Linked DNA regions of Hahella chejuensis KCTC 2396. The protein of the gene in region 1 binds, or shares a complex with, the protein of each later gene. Links are inferred from orthologs where the notes say so. Each region holds a gene or a part of one and is shown in the gene's direction. Other genes may lie near its edges. The genes, in order: tsaD and tsaE.

Region 1 (3,104 bases):
CTTCGCTGAGCGCTTCAGGCAGAAAGCCCTGAATGACGTCCAGCTCAAGCTGTTCTTTAGCGACCAGATCGTCCCGGCCAGCGGCGGAAAATTGAGAGATGGAGTCTTTGCGTTGTTTCGCCATCTTATCCAGTACTTCGAGAACACGAGCATCATCAACTTCAATGCGCTCGTCCACTTCGATTCGTTTAATGTCCGCCAAAATCAAACGAATGGCTCCAAGGCGGTCTTTTTCCTTGCTGCGCATGGCCGATTTCATGGCTTCGGTTAAACTGTCTTTCAATGACATGATCGAATTGTCTCTGTCCGTATTGGATATATAAACGTACTAAAACTGGAAAATGCGAGACTTGTAATAGTCGTATTAACGCCAACAACCTGGCCTCAACAGTATTAAGACCAGATCAACGCGGGCGTAATTCGATTAGTACAGGCGCTCGAAACGTCTTTGTTCGCGCTGAACTTTCTTCGCGTGACGTTTTACAGCGGCAGCCAACTTGCGCTTTCTTTCTGAAGTCGGCTTCTCGTAGAACTCGCGACGACGTACTTCTGAAAGGATTCCTGCCTTTTCGCATGAACGCTTAAAGCGGCGAAGTGCAACGTCAAATGGCTCGTTCTCTTTAATTTTTACGGAAGGCATATCCCCTCTCTATGATCTGTAAAAACCGAATTGGTTAAAATTGTGTCAACACAAATAGGGCGCGCATTGTAATCCCGTTAGGTTGTCCTTGTAAAGGTGTTGGCCTGTATAAATTCTAACAAATCTGTGCGAGCGGCGCTCAATTTAAAGGCGATTTGGAATGGAATAGTTGCCACGATGGCTATAAGATGCCCGGCTTGGGCGAGCGGCCCTGCTGGTCGCTGCTGTCAGACGTCTGGGCGCTTAGCTGGCTTTTATTGTACTGTCCTGACGTAGACGAGAATCAAGAGCGCCCCGATAAGTATGGTGGCCGACCTGTGCGGCGATTTGATGATGGCGGAACGGAACATGTTAGTACTGGGCATAGAAACATCCTGCGACGAGACCGGAATTGCGTTGTATGACGGAGAGCGCGGACTGTTGGCTCATACGCTGTACAGTCAGATCAAGCTGCATGCTGATTATGGCGGTGTAGTGCCGGAACTGGCCTCTCGCGATCATGTGCGGAAAGTGATTCCTTTGATCGAAGAGGTATTAAACCAGGCAGGCGTCGGCAAAAGCGATATCGACGCTATCGCTTATACAGCGGGTCCAGGCTTGGTTGGCGCATTAATGGTGGGAGGCGCTATCGCTTCGGCGCTGGCGTACGCATTGGGTATTCCCACTATTGGCGTTCATCATATGGAAGGGCATTTGCTGGCTCCGATGCTGGAGGAGAACCCACCGGAATTTCCGTTTGTCGCCCTTTTGGTCTCTGGCGGCCATACGCAATTGGTGCGGGTCGATGGCGTCGGCGAATATGAGCTGTTGGGGGAATCTGTGGATGACGCCGCAGGGGAGGCCTTCGATAAAGTAGCCAAAATGCTAGGCCTGGACTACCCCGGCGGTCCTCAAGTCGCCAAACTGGCGGAGGAGGGGAATCTGCAGCGATTTAAGTTTCCTCGACCGATGACGGACCGTCCTGGTTTGGATTTCAGTTTTAGCGGCCTCAAGACGTTTACGTTGAATACCCTTCAGGAAGCGGAAGCCAGCGGTGGCGTTGACGACAATTTGCGCGCAGATGTCGCGGCCTGCTTTCAAGAGGCTGTGGTGGAGACCATGGTGATCAAGTGCCGTAGAGCGCTGAGGCAAACAGGTCTCAAGCGGTTGATTATGGCTGGTGGAGTCAGCGCCAATCGCCGTCTGCGTGAAAAACTGCAACAAATGGTCAAAGGTGAGAAAGCGCTGGTGTATTACGCCCGGCCGGAATTTTGTACGGATAACGGCGCGATGATCGCTTACGCGGGCCATCAGCGTTTGGCTGTCGGACAAAGGGGAGACCTGAGTGTTCTCGCCACGCCACGGTGGCCTTTGGTGGAGTTGCCTTCGATAAAAGGCTGAATTCAGCAAGAGTCTAAAGCGAGCGCTCTTTGCCTTTAGCCAGATTGATGATGTTCTCTCTGTGACGGATCAGAATGAACAGCGATAGTATAAGGAATAGCGCAAGATGCTCGGGATTAAGTCGCCACGCGACCCAGGGCGCCATTAGCGCAGCCGTCAGTGATGCGAGAGACGATATACGCTTCCAATATACCACCGCCGCCCACACCAGCGTCAAAGCGAGGGTTGTCTGCCAGGCCAACGCCAGCCCTGCTCCCAGAACCGTAGCGACGCCTTTGCCTCCCTTGAAATGATGGAATGCTGGCAGCATATGGCCGACAATCGCCGCTACTGCGGTGACGCCTTGTTCGTAAGGCGAGAGCCCCAGCATTGCTGCGATGCAGACGGCGGCGGCGCCCTTGGCCGCGTCCCAGAATAAAGTAAGCGTAGCGGGAACAGGGCCGCCGAGCCGGTATATATTGGTTGCGCCGGGATTGCCGGAGCCTGATTCTGTAGGGTCGGGGAGTTGGAAGTAACGGCAAACCCAATAGGCGCCCATGATGGAGCCGAGCAGGTAGGCGATGGATGTCGCCATGAGAAGTTGAAAAGGATGCTCCATGGGTCCCCTGCGGCTTAAAATAGATCAGACTGAGTAGATTATGAGCCATAATAGAGGCTGCTTGTCTACACCCCTTTGGTCGCTAGGGATCGCTTCTTCCCTGGCGTTTAGATGACGGGCGAATGTTAGGTGCCATGGATACAGTACTTATTGAAGGTTTGCAGGTAGACGCCATAATCGGCGTTTACGAATTTGAAAAGGGATATCAACAACGGCTTTTTGTTGATATCGAGCTGGGATGCGATATTTCTGGCGCAGCGCGTGAGGATAACCTTGATCTCACCTTGAATTATGCAGCCGTCAGCGAGCGTTTGCGTGAATACGCCGCAGCCAGTCGCTTTCAGCTCATTGAGACTCTGGCGGAGCGATTTTCTGAATTACTGCAGAAAGAGTTTGGCGCGCCCTGGTTGCGCCTGACGATCCGAAAGCCTGGCGCTGTCGCAGAAGCGCGCAGCGTGGGAGTAAGAATTGAAAGAGGAGCTCGCA
Region 2 (3,292 bases), 880 kb from region 1 along the record:
GGTCTCCCATCCTATGCCGAAGGACCTATTCACAGCGGCGCAAGTGCGTCAGCTCGATGCGCTGGCCATACAGTCCATGGCGGCTGAAAACGGCTATGAACTGATGCAGCGGGCGGGACGTTCGGCGTTCCGCGCGCTGGTGCGTCGTTGGCCTGAAGCGGCAAGATTGACCCTGTTCTGCGGTGGCGGCAATAACGGCGGCGATGGTTATGTGGTGGCCGAGCTGGCGCGCCGTCATAACCTGCAGGTCGAAGTATTCGCATTAAGCGACCCTGAGAAATTACGAGGCGAGGCGGCGCAGGCCTTTGCAAGTTGCTGTGCGGCCGGCGTCGATGTCGCTATATGGTCTCCTGACTGTCTAATAAGCGGCGATGTGATTGTCGACGCCATGCTGGGGACAGGCCTGTCCGGCGCAGTACGCGAAGACTATGCTGCGGCGATTAACGCCATCAACACGGCTGGCAGGCCAGTCATCGCTTTGGATATCCCCTCCGGCTTGTGCGCGGATTCTGGCATGCCCTTGGGGCCTACCGTTAACGCGGCGATGACGGTGACTTTTATCGGTATGAAACGAGGGCTGGTAACGGGCGAGGCGCCGGATTACACCGGCGAGCTTGTATTTGACGAGTTAGAGGTTCCTGCAGACATTTATAGTAAACTGCCGACGGCTTGCCGGCGTTCTGATTTTTCTCAGGCTGTCGGTTTGGCGCCCATTCGCAAGCCATCGTCGCACAAAGGCATGTTCGGTCGCGTGTTGGTGGTCGGTGGAGATACAGGCTTCGGCGGAGCGGCGATCATGGCGGCGGAAGCCGCATATCGCGCCGGATGTGGGCTGGTGTCCTGCGCCACCCGCGCTGCGCACGTTGGCGCAGGGTTGGCTCGAGTCCCTGAGGTCATGTTTCGGGAAATCAACAGTCGGGGTGAGCTATTGGCCATGCTTGACGCCGCAGAGGTAATCGCTCTTGGTCCCGGTTTGGGGAAGGAGCCCTGGGGGCAGATGTGTCTGCAAACCTGCCTGGATGCTGATAAACCTATGGTCGTCGACGCTGACGCCCTGAATATGATTGCTGCTCGCAAGCTTCAGCTCAATCCGCGTTCGTTAATGACGCCGCATCCGGGAGAAGCTGCGCGTTTACTGGAGTGCTCAGTGGCGGATGTCATGCAGGACCGTTTTGCGGCGGCGCGGGATTTGGCGGAGTCCTATAATTGTCATGTCCTATTGAAGGGCGTCGGCACATTGCTGGCGGCTCCGGATCAAGAAGAGCTGGTCGTCGTACAGGCGGGTAATCCGGGGATGGCGTGCGGGGGTATGGGGGACGTGTTGACAGGTCTCGCGGCGGGGTTGCTGGCGCAGGGCATGGCGCCGCTGGCGGCGGCCGAACTGGCGGCGGCATGGCATGGTGCGGCGGCGGACTCGGCGACGGAAAGTGTTGCGCAGGCATCGCTAATGGCCGGCGACTTATTAAAGCAGTTAGGGGCGGTAATGCGCGAGGCGAGGGTATGACACAAATGCTTTCATCCAGGCAGGTAGTGGCTCCTGATGAGGAGGCTATGGCGGTCTTGGGCGATCAGTTGTCGCAATGCTTTGCCGCGCCCGGGGTGGTCTATCTACAGGGACAACTGGGTGCAGGTAAAACCACGCTGACGCGCGCCATGATGCGAGGAATGGGATATTCAGGTTTGGTTAAGAGTCCCACCTATACTCTGGTCGAACCCTATCAATTGGAAGATAAGCTGGTTTTTCATTTTGATCTGTATCGATTGGCGGACCCCGAGGAGCTGGAGTTTCTCGGCATCCGCGACTATTTCCACGAGAATTCGATTTGTTTGGTGGAGTGGCCGGATAAAGGCGCTCCATTGTTGCCGGAGCCTGACCTCACGGTGGATATCCAGGTGTTGATGAAAGGCCGCAGAATCAAGCTGCTGGCGCACACCACGCGAGGTTGTCAATGGCTGGAGGCGTATGACGCAAAACAGTCCCGGGAGTAACCACTATACTGGGCAATGAGGTTTATAAGATGACAGTAGCGCTCAGACTGATATTACTCAGTGTGATACTGATTTCTTCCGTTGCGGGAGCGGCCACGGTCAGTAATGTCCGTGTCTGGCCGGCTCCTGACCATACTCGTTTGGTTTTTGATATGAGTGGGCCGGTGGATCACAAAGTATTCGCTTTGGCGAAGCCGGACCGGTTGGTGATTGATATATCGCAGGCCTCTTTGGAAACTGACTTTTCCGCCGTCAGTTACGAGGGGACGCCGATTCAGCGTATCCGCAGCGCCCGTCGCGGCTCCAAGGACCTGCGCGTAGTGCTGGACCTAAGAGAAGGCGTTAACCCAAAAAGTTTTGCGCTACAGCCGAATGATCAGTACGGACATCGTTTGGTCATCGACCTGTATGGATCGGGCGGCGTGCAGCAGGTCAAGAAGCAGGCTGACGACCATACGCAGAAGCGCGATATCATAGTTGTCATAGATGCGGGGCATGGTGGTGAAGATCCCGGAGCGCTTGGCCCTAAAGGCGTTCGTGAAAAGGATGTGGTGTTGGCGATCTCCCGCGAGTTGCAGTCGCTGCTGGACCAAGAGCGCGGCTTTTCCAGCCGTTTAACCCGTAAAGGCGACTATTTTGTCCCATTGCGCAACCGCACAGCGTTGGCCCGTGAATACAATGCGGATTTATTGGTGTCAGTGCACGCGGATGCGTTCAAGAGTCCAGAGGCCAGCGGAGCTTCCGTCTTTGCGCTCTCCAAACGCGGCGCCACCAGTGAAACGGCGCGTTGGCTGGCGGAAAAGGAGAATACGTCCGACTTGATTGGCGGTGTAGGCGGCGTGAGTCTGGAGGACAAGGATCAGGTGTTGGCGGGCGTATTGCTGGATTTGTCTATGACCGCCAGCCTGAAGGCCAGTCTTACCGTGGGCGACAGCGTGCTGAGATCGATGGGCGGGGTATCCCGATTGCACAAGAAAAGGGTAGAGCAGGCGGGCTTTGTGGTGTTGAAGTCGCCGGATATTCCCTCCATTTTGGTGGAGACCGGTTTTATCTCCAACCCATCGGAAGCGCAGCGGCTGAAAACCAGCAAGTATCAGAAGAAAATCGCCGCGGCTATTTACAGCGGGCTGCAAAAGTACTTTGTCGATGCGCCGCCGCCGGGAACTTTGATGGCTTGGCGAAAACAGTCTGGGCAGGGCAAGCTTGGGCAGACTTATGTGATCGAAAAGGGCGATACGCTTAGCAGCATCGCCCAGAGAAACAATATCAGCCTGAATGATCTGATGAACCACAACGGCTTGAC

Evidence for each region.
Region 2: the proteins of tsaD (region 1) and tsaE are in contact, whole or in part, in a crystal structure (PDB 6N9A), measured with the Thermotoga maritima proteins. The link is inferred for Hahella chejuensis KCTC 2396 from one-to-one orthologs. Residues at the interface, in WP_004082750.1 of Thermotoga maritima: Cys10, Asp11, Arg49, His50, Leu82, Gly84, Gly135, Gly136, Glu154, Thr155, Leu156, Asp157, Asp158, Ser159, Glu162, Asp165, Lys166, Arg169, Leu170, Tyr175, Lys213, Thr214, Leu217, Tyr218, Gln221, Arg222, Asn324; in WP_004082108.1 of Thermotoga maritima: Leu37, Gly38, Lys46, Lys57, Val59, Lys60, Ser61, Thr63, Phe64, Thr65, Leu66, Met67, Val69, Pro71, Tyr82, Arg83, Leu84, Asp86, Asp88, Phe89, Asp93, Ile128, Asp130, Glu131, Arg134.

What each region holds. Positions count from the first base shown.
Region 1 is NC_007645.1:6,406,286-6,409,389, reverse strand. Bases 218-3,004 are described here. They hold tsaD (tRNA (adenosine(37)-N6)-threonylcarbamoyltransferase complex transferase subunit TsaD), read left to right. Parts: upstream 218-988; coding sequence 989-2,020; downstream 2,021-3,004. Other genes in these bases: folB (dihydroneopterin aldolase), read left to right, coding at 2,753-3,004; plsY (glycerol-3-phosphate 1-O-acyltransferase PlsY), read right to left, coding at 2,034-2,618; rpsU (30S ribosomal protein S21), read right to left, coding at 425-640; HCH_RS28280 (GatB/YqeY domain-containing protein), read right to left, coding at 218-289. Outside these bases: more of HCH_RS28280, read right to left, coding at 1-217; more of folB, read left to right, coding at 3,005-3,104.
Region 2 is NC_007645.1:5,522,718-5,526,009, reverse strand. Bases 275-3,249 are described here. They hold tsaE (tRNA (adenosine(37)-N6)-threonylcarbamoyltransferase complex ATPase subunit type 1 TsaE), read left to right. Parts: upstream 275-1,509; coding sequence 1,510-1,989; downstream 1,990-3,249. Other genes in these bases: HCH_RS24190 (N-acetylmuramoyl-L-alanine amidase), read left to right, coding at 2,019-3,249; HCH_RS24200 (bifunctional ADP-dependent NAD(P)H-hydrate dehydratase/NAD(P)H-hydrate epimerase), read left to right, coding at 275-1,504. In the rest of the region: more of HCH_RS24200, read left to right, coding at 14-274; more of HCH_RS24190, read left to right, coding at 3,250-3,292. UniProt on the Escherichia coli protein: Required for the formation of a threonylcarbamoyl group on adenosine at position 37 (t(6)A37) in tRNAs that read codons beginning with adenine.